Regions from separate parts of the Geodermatophilus sp. SYSU D00525 genome, predicted to be linked through region 1. Evidence: riboswitches for the same ligand, from Rfam matches in the RefSeq annotation. Region 1 holds a riboswitch; the other holds the start of a gene.
The links. A riboswitch is a leader RNA that binds a small molecule or an ion and turns the genes downstream of it on or off. The one in region 1 is predicted to bind cyclic di-AMP.
Positions count from the first base shown of each region.

Region 2: another riboswitch for cyclic di-AMP. It lies ahead of ACI796_RS16610 (C40 family peptidase); the one in region 1 lies ahead of ACI796_RS02495 (C40 family peptidase).

Region 1 is NZ_JBJGZK010000002.1:118,940-125,783, reverse strand. Features, by position in the region: gene ACI796_RS02525 (RtcB family protein) at 1-310, shown strand, start outside; gene ACI796_RS02520 (MBL fold metallo-hydrolase) at 432-1,361, shown strand; gene ACI796_RS02515 (fumarylacetoacetate hydrolase family protein) at 1,375-2,301, shown strand; gene ACI796_RS02510 (hypothetical protein) at 2,361-2,564, opposite strand; gene ACI796_RS02505 (hypothetical protein) at 2,687-3,259, opposite strand; gene ACI796_RS02500 (hypothetical protein) at 3,488-3,646, opposite strand; cyclic di-AMP (ydaO/yuaA leader) riboswitch at 4,006-4,157, shown strand; gene ACI796_RS02495 (C40 family peptidase) at 4,170-4,682, shown strand; gene ACI796_RS02490 (carbohydrate kinase family protein) at 4,744-5,658, shown strand; gene ACI796_RS02485 (DUF222 domain-containing protein) at 5,708-6,844, shown strand, end outside.
Region 2 is NZ_JBJGZK010000021.1:1,204-8,047, forward strand. Features, by position in the region: gene ACI796_RS16590 (HelD family protein) at 1-1,034, shown strand, start outside; gene ACI796_RS16595 (transglycosylase domain-containing protein) at 1,123-3,657, shown strand; partial or broken gene ACI796_RS16600 (YhjD/YihY/BrkB family envelope integrity protein) at 3,681-4,499, opposite strand; gene ACI796_RS16605 (hypothetical protein) at 4,554-4,778, opposite strand; cyclic di-AMP (ydaO/yuaA leader) riboswitch at 4,972-5,104, shown strand; gene ACI796_RS16610 (C40 family peptidase) at 5,116-6,237, shown strand; gene ACI796_RS16615 (hypothetical protein) at 6,277-6,810, opposite strand.

The sequences.
Region 1 (6,844 bases):
GCAGTGGGGGCTCATCCCCGGCTCGATGGGCGCGGCGTCCTACGTCGTCGTCGGGAGGGGCGACGCCGCGTCGCTGACCTCGGCGCCGCACGGCGCCGGGCGGGCGTTCTCCCGGTCGGCCGCGCGCAAGCGGTTCAACCGGGCCGACCTCGACCGGCGGATGGCGGGCATCGCCTGGGGCCGCTCGGACGCCTTCCTCGACGAGCACCCCGAGGCGTACAAGGACATCGACGTCGTCATGGCCGACGCCGCCGACCTGGTCGAGGTCCGGCACACGCTGCGCCAGGTGGTGAACGTCAAGGGCGACTGAGTCCCCTGCCGCGTGCTCGTGCTCTGCCCCGCCGGTGTGGGCAGAGCACGAGCACGCCGGAGCACCCACCCGAGGAGCCCGCCGACTTTCCGTGCCACCTGGGCTCCAGCAGAGTGACGGCGTGACGACGTCGATCGAGGCCGCGGCGCTCGAGCAGGTGGCGCCGGGGGTCTTCGCCTACGTGCAGCCCGACGGCAGCTGGATGATCAACAACACCGGCGTCGTCACCGGCGACGACGGCACGGGGCTGATGGTGGACACCACCTCGACCGAGGCCCGCAACCGCGCGCTGCTGGCCGCCGTCGGGTCGGTGGCGCCGGGCCGGCTGCGGGCGCTGGTGAACACCCACCACCACGGCGACCACACCTTCGGCAACTGGCTGGTGCCCGCCGAGACCCCGGTCGTCGGGCACGTGCACGCGCGGGAGGACCAGCTCGCCGCCGGGCTGCTGGCCGCGCAGGTGCTCACCGGCCCGGACTACGGGCACCTGGAGGTGCGCCCGCCCGACCTGACGTTCACCGGCGGGCTGACGTTGCACCTCGGCGAGCGGGCGGTGGAGCTGCACGCGGTCGGGCCGGCGCACACCCGCGGCGACGTCGTCGTCTGGCTGCCGGCGCAGCGGGTGGCCTTCGCCGGCGACGTCGCGTTCGCCGGGGGTCAGCCGTTCCTCGCCGAGGGCAGCGTGGCCGGCTACCCGCGGGCGGTCGAGGCGCTGCGCGCGCTGCAACCCCACGTGCTCGTGCCCGGGCACGGCCCGGTGTGCCGCGGCGAGGAGGTCCCCCGGCTGCTCGACGAGCTCGCCGGCTACGCCGCCTTCGTCGCCGCGACCGCGCGCGAGGGGCACGCGGCCGGGTGGTCGCCGCTGGAGACCGCCCGCCGGCACGCCGACAACCCCTACGCCGGGTGGCAGGAGTCCGAGCGGCTGGTCGGCAACCTGCACCGGGCCTACGCCGAGCTCGACGGCCGGCCGCCGGGCGAGCGGCTGCCGCTGGCCGAGATCTGGCCGGACATGGTGGCGTTCCACGGCGGCCCCATCGGCTGCCGGGCGTGAGGGAGGAGAGCTGATGCGCTGGGTCACCTACGTGTCGCCGTCCGACGGCGCGGAGCGGGCCGGGCTGCTGCGCGACGGGCAGGTGCACGGGTTCGACGCCGCGCTGGCCGACCTGCTGCCCGACCTCGCCGCGGCGGCGGAGCGCACCCCGGCCGAGGTGGTGCCCGAGGACGGGCTGGTACTGCGCGCACCGGTGCCGCGGCCCCCGTCGGTCCGCGACTTCCTGTCCTTCGAACAGCACGCGCGCAACGCCGCGGCCGCGTTCGGCCGGGAGGTCTCGCCGGTCTGGTTCCGGCAGCCGGTCTTCTACTTCACCAACCCGGCGGCGGTGCGCGGGACCGGCCAGCCGGTGCCGGTCTCCCCCGGCTCGGCGGCGTTCGACTACGAGGTGGAGGTCGCCGCGGTCGTCGGCCGGGCCGGGTCGGACCTCACGCCGGAGCAGGCCGAGGCCGCGATCGCCGGCTACACGGTGTTCGTCGACTGGAGCGCCCGCGACGTGCAGGGCGTGGAGTCACAGGTCGGCCTCGGCCCGGCCAAGGGCAAGGACGGCGCGACGACGCTCGGCCCCGTCCTGGTGACCCCCGACGAGCTCGAGCCGTACCGCTCGGGCGCCGGCTACGCGCTGCGGATGGCGGCCGCGGTCGACGGCGTCGAGCAGGGCGGCGGCAACTGGGCCGACATCCGCTGGTCGTTCGGGCAGATGCTCGCCTACGCCTCGCGCGGCACCGAGCTGCGGCCCGGTGACGTCGTCGGCAGCGGCACGGTCGGGACCGGGTGCCTGCTGGAGCTGCGGTCGCTGCACGGCGAGGAGCGGCACCCGTGGCTGCGGCCGGGCGTGGAGGTCGCGGTGACCGTCGAGCGGATCGGCACGGTGACCGCACCGATCGTCGCCGGCCCCGACCTGGTCCCGCTGGGTCCCGCGGCGGCCGCGCGGGCCTAGGGCGGAGCCTGCCCGCGCTCCGGGGCCACTGTGACCCCGGAGCGCGGACACGCGCCGGTTCAGTCCTCCGCCCGGCCCATCCCGGTGCCTTCGGCGGCGCCGGGGAAGCCGGGGCGGTCTCCGCTCCCCATGGGCCCCTGGGCAGCGCGGGGTCCCTGCTCGGGTGCGTCGTCGGCGACGCCGTTCTCGTCGGGGTGCTCACCCGGCAGCACGTGGTCGTCGGTGCGGCCGTCGGAGCCGCCGTTCGGCGGACCCTGGGTCATCGCGGACCTCCTCAGCCGTGCTCCGACCGGACGGCTGGGCTCGCCCCGGTCGGAGCACGGGGTACCCGTCCCGCCGCCCCGGACACGGCTCGGGCGGTCGCCGTCCGCTCGGGGACGGGTGGTCAGGGGCAGCTCTCCTCGAGCTTCACGACGCCGAGGTCGATGGCGCCCTCGACGTCGCCGGTGACCCGCTGGCCGGCCGGGACGTTCTGCGTGCAGACCTTCCAGTTGGCGTCGAGCACCTGGTTGCGCGTGCCGAGCAGGTCATGGGACAGGCTGAGGAAGACGCCGTGGGTCTGGATCAGGTCCTGGGCGTCCTGCAGGGTCATCCCGACCACCGACGGCATGGCGAAGTCGACCACCGGCGCGGCCGACGTGGTCGGGGTCGCGGTGGTGCTCGGCACGACGGCCGGCGGCGGGGCGCTGGAGACGGGCGGGACGGCCGGCTGCGGGCTCGGCGTGGCGGTCACGGTCTCGGTGACCGCGGTGGTGCTCGCGGCCGCGGTCGCCGGCTCGTCGTCGTCGCCGCCACCGAGCGCGGCGCCGATGGTGCCCACGACGAGGACCAGCGCGAGGACGGCGAACCAGGGACGCAGGTAGACCGGCGTCTCCTTCTCCTCCGGAGGCGGGGGGAGGAATCCGGGCAGCGGGCCCTGCGGCGGCTGCCAGGGCTGGCCGGGCGGCGGTCGGGTCATCGGGACACCCCGTCGTGCTGGAGGGACCCGCGGCGGGCGCGGCGGCACCGCTGTCGCGGGAGGAACCGCGGGAGCGTGCCACGGGGGGACACCGGTCCCCGGGACATCCGGGACGGCGTCGTCGCGGAACGGTCACGGGACGCCCCCGTCGCCCCGCCGGTCTCCCCGGACACGCCGCGGCCCCCGTCCCGGGCCGGGACGGGGGCCGCGATCGATCGGGACCGCGGGTCAGTAGCCGCGACCGGACTGGCCCTTGCCGCCCTTCGCGTTCTTGGCCTGGAAGTCGCGGACGAACTGCTTGATCTTGGCCTGGTTCTGCGGCTTCCGGAGCTCCTGGACGACCTTGGCGGCGACGCCCGAGGCGATCAGGTTCCTCATCATCCCCATGGGGGGCTCCCTCCTCTCGGTTACTGCATCGGGTGCCCCGACAACGGGCGGCGCAACCGTCGCGATCCCGGCTGTGTCCCCCGATCCGGTCGTGGCGGGTCGTTGACGGGCTGTACGGGCACACCGCCGGCTCCTTTCTCCTCCGCCGCGGCGTGTCGGCGCCGTCCCTCCGGATCTCGCACGGCGGGGGCGCCGGCTCCGGTCCTGGTGAGGCGGGCGATTCGGATCCGCTGCCCGCGTCAAGTCCGCGACCGGCGTCCGGGCGTGGCGCGACTCCGGTCCGGTTGAGTGCTGCAACCCCCGTCCCTACCGTCGTCGCGGTCCGGCCGGGACCCACCGTCACGCCCCCTGTGTGACACCCGCCGGACACGCCGAACCGGACGCCGGCAACTCAGCCGGCACCGGGCCGGGGACCCACGTGAGCACTGGGGTGAAGCGCGCTCCGTCGCGCCGGGCGACTCCTCCGTCCGAACCCGTCAGCTAACCCGGTAGGCGATCGCGGAGAACAGGAGAACCGTCGTCGATGACGACTGCACGCACGTCCACCGCCCGTCGCTCGTTCCGCGGCATCGCCGTCGCGGCCATCGCCGGAGCCGGCATCGCCCTGTCCCCCCTGCCGGCGTCGGCCTCCACGGGCGGTGGCGGTACCGGGACGGTCGCCGCCGCACCGGCGCCCGCTCCCAACGGGGCGGCCCAGACGGCCGTCGACACCGCCCTCGCGCAGGTCGGTGACCGCTACGTCTACGGCGCGACCGGCCCCGACAGCTTCGACTGCTCGGGCCTGACCAGCTACTCCTACCAGGCGGCGGGCGTCTCGATCCCGCGCACCTCGAAGGCCCAGTCGACGTTCGGCACCCCGGTGGCGAAGGCCGACCTCCAGCCGGGTGACCTGGTGTTCTTCTACAGCCCCGTGTCGCACGTGGGCATGTACATCGGCAACGGCCAGATGGTCCACGCCTCGACCGCCGGCAAGCCGGTGGCCGTGGTCGACCTGGACTCGATGCCGGAGTACGCGGGCGCGCGCCGCGTCGCCTGACGCACGGAACGGTGCCCCCGGCCGGCTCGCCCGGCCGGGGGCACCGACCCATCCTCGGGTGGTGACCGCCGCCGATCCCCCCTGGCCGCGGCCGGCCGGCTCCGGTCCGGTGGTGGCGGTCGGCAAGCTCGTCGCCGACCAGCTGCTCGTGCTCTCCGCACCCCTGGTGATCGGCGGCCAGCAGCGCGTCGGGCGGACGACGACGGCCGGCGGCGCGCCCGCCAACGTCACCGCCGGCGTGGCCCGCCTGGGTGCGCCCGCGCGGCTCGCGGGCTGGGCCGGCGCCGACCCGCTCGCCGACGGGCTGCTGGCCGGTCTCGCCGGGCGCGGCGTCGAGATCGCGGTGGTCCGCCGCGGCCGCGCGCCGCTGGCGACGGTGCTCGTGCACCCCGACGGCGAGCGCACGGTGCTGACCGACCGCGGGGAGGGCGGCCTGGAGCCGGCCGACGTCCGCCGGGAGTGGTTCGCCGGCGCGGCCGTCGTCCACCTCGACGGCTACGACCTGCTGCGCTACCCCGACGCGGTGCGGGCCGCCGCCGACACGGCGCACGACCTCGGGGTGCCGGTGAGCGTGGACGTCGCCGCTGCCGCCCGGATCTCTGCCCACGGCGTGGGTGCCTACGCCGACCTGCTCACCGGGCTGCGTCCGGACGTGCTCTGCTGCAACGCCGCCGAGGCCAGCGCCCTGGGTCTGGACGGCGACCGGCCCGCCTGCGCGCCGCCGCTGGTGCTGGTTCACGCCGGCGCTGCCCCGACTCGGGTCGTCACGGTGGCGGGCACGGTGGAGGTGCCGGTCGAGCCGCTGCCCGCAGGTGGGCTCCGCGACACGACGGGCTGCGGCGATGCGTTCACGGCGGGGCTGTTGACCGGCTGGCGCGCGGGTGCGTCCGTGCTGGACGCCGTCCGGGCCGGTCATGCGGCGGCCGCCGTGGTGGCCGGAGTGATCGGCGCTCAGCCGCCGCAATCGGGCCGCTGACCTGCGGATTCATGCTGCGTGCGAGTGTCGGATCGGCTAGACTTCGATCATGTGTTCGGAGGAGCCGGGCGGCGGTGACGTCCTCGACGACGTCGCTGCGCTGGTCGCCGAGCGCCACCGGATCGACGCCCGCCTGGCGCGGGCGGTGCGGGCCGCGGAGCTGTCCCAGGCGCCCGAGCGGGACGGGCTGAGGTCGATGGCCTCGTGGCTGCGCGGGCACTGCCGGCTGTCGACGGTGGAGGCCTCCCGGCTGGTGCGCAACGGCCGGGCGCTGGAGCACCTGCCGGCGCTGGCCGAGGCGCACGAGACGGGGCTGGTGTCGGCCGAGCAGGTCGCGGTCGCGGCGCGGGCGGTGACCCCCGAGCGGCTGGCCTCGGCGCTCGAGCAGGGCGTGGACCTGGCGGTGATCGACGCGGTGCTCACCGGCGTGGCGGTCGAGCGGCAGCACTCCGATCTGGTCCAGGTGGTGCAGCACTACTGCAACGACCTCGATCCCGACGGGCCCGAGCCCGACCCGACCGAGGGCCGGTCGCTGACGCTGGCCAGGCACGCCGACGGCTCGCTCTCCATCCGCGGGCACCTGGACGCGGTGGGCGGGGAGAAGCTGCAGACCGCGCTGGAGGCGCACGTGCAGGCCGACCGCCCCGCCGGGGACGACCGCACCCGCGCCCAGCGCCTCGGGGATGCGCTGGTCCAGGTCGCCGACAACGTGCTGGCGGCCGGGAGCCTGCCGCTGCTGCGCGGGCACAAGCCGCACGTGGTGGCGCGGATCGACCTCGCTGACCTGGCCGCTCCGGGCACCGGTCGCAACGCCGCCACGCTGGGCTCGGGAGTGACCATCTCCGCCGCCCGCGCCCGCTGGCTGGCCTGCGACGGCACGATCTCCCGGGTGGTGTTCGGTCCCGACGGGGTACCGCTGGACCTGGGCCGGGAGCAGCGGCTGGCCAGCCCGCACATCCGCCGCGCCGCCGAACTCCGCGACGGCGGATGCGTGTTCGCCGGCTGCGGCGCCCCGACCTGGTGGTGCGACGTGCACCACCTGGTGCACTGGATCGACGGCGGCGACACCAGCCTGGAGAACTCGGCGCTGCTGTGCGAGCGCCACCACACGAAGGTCCACCACGGCTTCCGCGTCGAACGACAACCGACCGGCACCTGGCGCACCTACCGACCCGACGGGTCGGCG
Region 2 (6,844 bases), on a different contig from region 1:
GGCTGCACCACGCCGCCGGGCGGGAGCGGCTGGCGCTGCTGCTCGCCGAGGACGCCCGGCGGCAGAGCGAGGAGGCCGGCGGCAGCCCGACCGACGCCGAGACCCGCCGGGCTGCGCGCAGCCCCGAGGTCCGCGAGTTCTGCGACGCCGTCTGGCCCGCCCGCGACCCCGCCGGCCTGGTCGCGGAGCTCCTCGGCGACCCCGCCGTCCTGGCCCGCGCCGCCCGCGGCGTGCTCACCGACGACGAGCAGGCGCTGCTGCACCGCCCGGCCGCGCGCTCGGTGCGCGCCACGGCGTGGACCGACGCCGACGCCGTCCTCGTCGACGAGGTGGCCGGGCTGCTCGAGCGGACGGCGGGCTACGGGCACGTCGTCGTCGACGAGGCGCAGGACCTCTCGCCCATGCAGTGCCGCGCGGTGGCCCGCCGGCTGGCCGCCGGGTCGCTCACCGTGCTCGGCGACCTCGCGCAGGCCACCAGCCCCTGGTCGCCGGCCGACTGGGCGCCGACGCTCGCCGGCCTGGGCCGCCCGGACACCGCCGTCCGGCCGCTGACCCGCGGCTACCGGGTGCCGGGGGAGGTGCTCGACTACGCCAACCGGCTGCTGCCGGCGATCGCGCCCGGCCTGCCGGCGGCCACCGCCGTGCGCCGGGACCCCGGTGCGCTCGCCGTCCGGCCGGTCGCCGACCTCGCCGGGCCGCTGGCCGAGGTGGTCGCCGACCTCGCGGCCGGCCCCGGGTCGGTCGGCGTCGTCTGCGCCGACGCCGCGGTGCCCGGGGTGGCGCGGCTGCTGGCCGCCGCGGGCCTGCCGGCGGCGGTGCTCGCCGACGACGGCTCGGCGGCCGGGCGCCTCGCCGTCGTGCCCGCCACCCTGGCCAAGGGGCTGGAGTTCGACGCCGTCGTCGTGGCCGACCCGGCGGCGATCGCGGCCGCCGAGCCGCGCGGGCTGTCCCGGCTCTACGTCGTGCTCACCCGGGCGGTGAGCACGCTGGTCGTGCTGCACCGCGACGACCTGCCCGCCCTGCTGGAGGTCTGAGCGTCCCCCGACCGCAGCACCGCACGGCGCGGGTCGTTGTGGCCGGACGTGATCTCTGTTGCAGTGTGCGCGCACGGGAGGGAGGCCCATGGACCGGCAGGACAGCCGGGCCGGCACGCTGCTCCGGTTGGCCGCGACGATCGTGGTCGCCGGGGCACTGGTGGCGGGCCTGCTCCTCCCGTGGATCGGGGGTCCCGCGATCGCCGCCCAGCAGTCCACCGGGCTGCTCGGTGACCTGCCCACCGAGTTCACCGACGCCCCGCCGCCGGGGAACACCGTGCTCCTGGCCGCGAACGGCGAGCCGATCACGTACTTCTACGACGAGAACCGCGACCCCGTGGAGCCCTCCGAGATCGCGGACGTCATGAAGGACGCCATGGTGGCCATCGAGGACTCGCGCTTCTACGGCCACCGCGGCCTGGACGTGCAGGGGACGCTGCGCGCGCTGGTCACCAACATCGCCGCCGGGCAGGTGGCCGAGGGCGGCTCGACGCTCACCCAGCAGCTGGTCAAGCAGACGCTGCTGCAGACCGCCGACACTCCCGAGGAGCGGACCGCCGCCACCGAGCAGACGGTGGGCCGCAAGCTGCGCGAGGCGCGTCTGGCCCTGGCGCTGGAGGACCTCTACAGCAAGGACGAGATCCTCGCCCGCTACCTCAACATCGTCTACTTCGGCCAGAACGCCTACGGCGTGCAGCCGGCCGCCCGCGCCTACTTCGGCGTCGACGCCGCCGCGCTCACCCTGCCGCAGGCGGCCCTGCTGGCCGGCCTCGTGCAGAGCCCGGTGAACGACGACCCGTTCACCGACCCCGAGGCGGCCACCGCGCGGCGCAACGAGGTCCTGTCCCGGATGGCCGAGCAGGGCTTCGTCACCGCCGACGAGGCGGCCGCGGCCGCGGCCGCGCCGCTCGGGCTGGCGCCCGCGCCCGCCCCGCCCCGGGGCTGCGTCCAGGCCACCGTCGGCCCGTTCGTCTGCGACTTCGTGCAGCGGTACCTCATCCAGGAGCTCGGGCTCAGCCAGGAGCAGCTGGACAACGGCGGCTACACCGTCCAGACCACGCTGGACCCCGAGCTGCAGCGCTCCGGCGACGCCGCGGTGCTGGAGACCCTGCCGCGGGAGGACTCGCTGGCCGCGATGTTCACCGCCGTCGAGCCCGGCACCGGCCACCTGCTGGCGATGAGCGTCAACCGGACCTTCGGCTACGACCTCGCCGACCGCACCCAGGAGTCGTTCAACCTCAACGTGGCGCCCAGCCAGGGCTCGGGCTCCACGTACAAGGTCTTCGTCGCCGCCGCGGCCCTGGCCCGGGGCTACTCCTCCCACTACACGCTCACCGCCCCCGACCCCTACGTCTCCCGGGTCTACAGCGGCCCCTGCGAGGGCCGGGACACCGACGGCCGGTACTGCGTCCGCAACGCCGGGTCCGGCTACCGCCCGACGCTGGACCTGACGACGGCGCTGTACCAGTCCTCCAACACCTACTTCCTCGCGCTCGAGGACGCCCTCGGCAGCGTCGAGGAGCCGGTGCGGATGGCCGAGGCGGCGGGGCTGTTCCAGTTCAGCCCGCCCGGCCTGGCGCAGCAGATCATCGACGAGAACCGCGGGTCGTTCACCTTCGGCGCCGAGGCGACCAGCCCGCTGGCGCTGGCCAGCGCCTACTCGACGTTCGCCGCCGGCGGCACGCAGTGCGACGTCGTCCCGGTGACCGCCGTCCTCGACCAGAACGGCGAGCCGGCGGCCGGCGCCGGCGGCGACCCGCTCGCGGTCGGCGACCGGTGCACGCCCGAGGCGGTCCCGCCGGGCGTGGCGAACACGATGAACCAGATGCTGCGCAAGGACGTCGAGCCGGGGAACCCGGGACAGACCGGGGCCCGCGCCTACGTCCGCGGCCACCAGATCGCCGGCAAGACCGGCACCTCGCAGGACAACTACTCGGTGGCGTTCGTGGGCTACACGCCCGAGATCACCGCGAGCGTCATGGTCCTCAACCCCAAGCAGAACGAGGACGTCGGCGGCTTCGGTGGCGGAAAGGGCGCCACCATCTGGCACGACGCGATGGAGCCGATCCTCACCGCGCGCGGCAGCGGCGAGTTCCCGCCGGCCGACGAGACCGTGCAGAACGGCAACACCCGCCCGGTGCCCGGCTGCTCCAGCGTGCGCGCCTGCGAGCGGACACTGGCCGACGCCGGGTTCACCCCGCGGACGGTGCGCGTCGACAGCGACGAGCCGTCCGGCGCCCTCCTGGGCACCAGCCCGCCCCGCGGCGGCCGTGCCGTGCCCGGCCAGGTGGTGTCGATCCTGGTGAGCAACGGCAGCGACTACGTGGAGCCGGAGCCCGCACCGCCGGCCGACCCGGCGCCCCCGAGCGCCCCCGGGACGACCCCGCCGTCGTCGTCCCCGCCGCCGTCCTCCCCGCCCCCGCCGTCGTCCCCGCCATCGCCGTCGACCCCGCCCCCGGCGCCGGAGCCGCCGCCCGCGCCCGAGCCGCCTCCGCCGACCGAGGTGCCGCCGGCGCCGGCGGTGCCCGCACCGGAGCCGCCCGCACCGGAGCCGCCCGCGCCCGCGACCGAGCTCCCGGCGCCGGGTGGCGGACCGGGCTCACCCTGGCGACCGGACGCCTGACGCCGCCCCAGCCGCTCGTCCAGGGACTGGGTGAGCAGCCACCCGGCCAGCAGGACCAGGTGCAGCAGGAACAGCCACAGGCCGATGGCGACCACGGCGCCGACCACGACCAGGCCGCCGAAGGGCGCGCCGAGGTCCAGCGGCAGGGACAGGAACAGCACGAAGCCCTGCAGGAACCCGGACAGGCACGCGGCGGTGAACAGCGCGCCGCTGACCAGCGCGCCCCACCGGCGCCGGCCGCCGGCCACCACGCCGTAGCCCCACAGGATGGGCACGGTCAGCACGAACAGCACCGAGTAGTAGCCGACGGCGAACCGCCCGATCGCGGGCCCGGCGCCGTCCTCGCGGGCCAGGTCGGCCATGACCGTGGCGGCCAGCAGCAGCGGGTACAGCAGCAGGGGCGTCGCCACGACCAGGGGCAGCGCGAGCAGCCGGCCCCGCCAGCCGGTGAGGTTCTCCCGCCGCCGGCTGAACCGCATCAGCGCCCGCCGCAGCCCCTCGCCGTACAGCGACAGCGGCAGCAGCGCCAGCGCGAACCCCAGCAGGTCCAGCCGGACGCCGGCGTCGACCAGCCGGGCCACCGCGTCCGGCGCGCCCAGCGACGCCGGCAGCAGCTCGGCGAGCCGCCCGCTGCGCGCCCGCACCTCCTCGGCCGAGGTGGCCAGCGCGGTCAGCCGGACGGAGACCAGCACCAGCGGCACCACCGCGATGCCGGCGTAGAAGGTGAGTCCCGCGCCGATCAGCGCGAGGTCACGGCCGTGCAGCAGACGGCGGGCACCGGCCAGCAGCGTCCGCGTCTCGGCGCGCACCCGGGCCGCCGTCCACCTGCGTCCCGGGCTCACGCGCCCATGCCACCAGTCCCGGCGGCCCGGCGCCCGCCGGGGACCGGGCGGCGCTCAGTCGTCGGTGCTCGCGTCGTCGGTGGTGGGGGCGTCGTTGCCGGGGTTCTGGCCGGTCTCCTGGCAGCTGGCGTCGTTCTCGTTGCTGGCGTTCTCGCCGGAGGCGTCGCAGTTGGTCGGGCCGCGCGAGAAGTCGGTGTTGTCACCGCAGGCGACCAGGGAGCCGAACAGGGCGAGCGCGACGAGCGGCCGGGCCAGACGCATCCGCGTGGAAGAGGACATGCAGCAATCGGTACACGTCCCCGCGGCCGCGCAAACCGGCGGGGGTCGGCAACCTCCCGGAGCCACCCCATCACCGTTCGTGACCGATGTAATTACACCGCGGTGATTGTCACACGCCGGTCACGGACCTTACGCTCAGTACGTCCAACGGGGCGCTCCGTCACCAGTCCGGGTGACACCCCGCGGACGCCGTCGAGCCGGATCCCCTCCGCGGGGACCGGGCCGGGGACCCATCGCAGTCCTGGGGTGTAGCGCGTGTCCGCACGCGCCGGGCGACTCCACGCCCGAACCCGTCAGCTAACCCGGTAGGCGGCCTGGGAGAAGGAGAGACCGCCGCGTGGCGTCCCTGCGCACGTCCGTCCCCGGCATGCCCGCGACCGGCCGCTCCCGCGGCCGCCGGGCCGCCCTCGCCCTCGTCGGCGCCCTCGGCATCGGTCTCGGGCTGGGTGCCGTCCCGGCGCCGGCCGGGGCGGAGGAGCCGACGACGGCCGCCGAGGCCGCGCAGCTGGTCGCCGCCCGGGGCCACGAGCTCGAGGTCGTCACCGAGCAGTTCAACGAGGCCCGCGAGGCGCTCGCCGCCCAGCAGGCCGCCGCCGACGCCGCCGCCGCGGAGCTGGCCACCGCCCAGGCCGCCGTGGACACCGCCCGCCGGCAGGTGGTCGGCATCGCCCGGTCGGCGTACACCGGCGACAGCATGGGCTCGCTGCAGGCGCTCATGACCAGCGCGGACGCCGACGAGTTCGTCAACCGCGTCACGCTGCTGCAGGGCGTCGCCGGCTACCAGGGCGAGCTGCTCGGCCGGGCCGCGGCCGCCACCGAGACCGCCACCGCCGCGCAGGCCGCCGCCACCGAGGCCGCCGCCGAGGCCCAGCGTCAGTACGACGCCGTGGCCGCCCAGCAGGCCGACCTCGAGGCGCAGATCGCCGCCTACCAGGCCGACTACGCCCGGCTGACCGCCGACGAGCGGCGCGCCGCCCTCGAGGCCGCCGCCGCGGCGCACGCCGCCGAGGACGCCCGCGCCAGCCGCGACGAGGAGCGCGAGGACACCGCGTCGGCCTCCGGGTCGTCGTCCGCGGAGGAGCCGGCGCCGGCGGCCGCGCCGGCCAGCGGCGTCGCCGGGACCGTCGTCGCCACCGCCATGGCCCAGCGCGGCAAGCCCTACGTGTGGGCGGCCGCCGGCCCCAACGCGTTCGACTGCTCCGGCCTCACCCAGTACGCCTTCCGTGCCGCGGGGATCAGCCTCCCGCACTCCAGCAAGATGCAGTCGACGATGGGCACCCCGGTCTCCCGTGCGAACCTGCAGCCCGGTGACCTGGTCTTCTTCTACAGCCCGGTGAGCCACGTCGGCATCTACATCGGCAACGGCCAGATGGTGCACGCGCCGACGTCGGGCGACGTCGTCAAGGTCGCCGGCATCGACGTGATGGGCGGCTACGCCGGCGCCCGCCGGATCGGGTGAGGACCTCCCTGCCCCCACGTCACCGGGTGCCGGGACGGATCACGTCCGGACCCGCTGCAGCAGGCCCCAGACGAAGGCCGCCGTCGCGCCGGAGGGCAGCCGCACCTCCCAGCGGGTGACCACCCTCGGGTCCACCTCCTGCGCGCCGGGCAGGCGGCTCACGTCGGCCACCACGTGCTCCCAGACCCGCAGCCGCCCGTCGGCCGCCGGCGGGACCGGGGAGCCCGGCGCCCGCACCAGGTGCTCGTGCAGCACGCTGCCGCCGGGGGCTGCGAGCACCTCCCAGCGCAGGTGCGGCCACAGCGGCAGCGGCCAGCGCCGGACCTCGAGGTCCAGGTCGCCGAACCGGCGGTCCTCCACCTCCTCGGCGGGCCCGAGGACGGCGGCGCGCAGTGCCACGCCACGCGGCGCCCGCCGCGCGTGGTGCAGCGCCTGCCAGCGGGTGTGCGCCGCGTGCGCCTCGGCGCGGGTCGCGCCCAGGCAGGGCAGGGCCGCGGCCACCAGGTCCGGCCGCAGGTCCGCCATCCGGCGCAGCAGGACCAGGCAGAACTCCCGCCGCGCCAGACCCCGCACGGCCCGACCCTGCCACGCACCTCACACCCGGAGA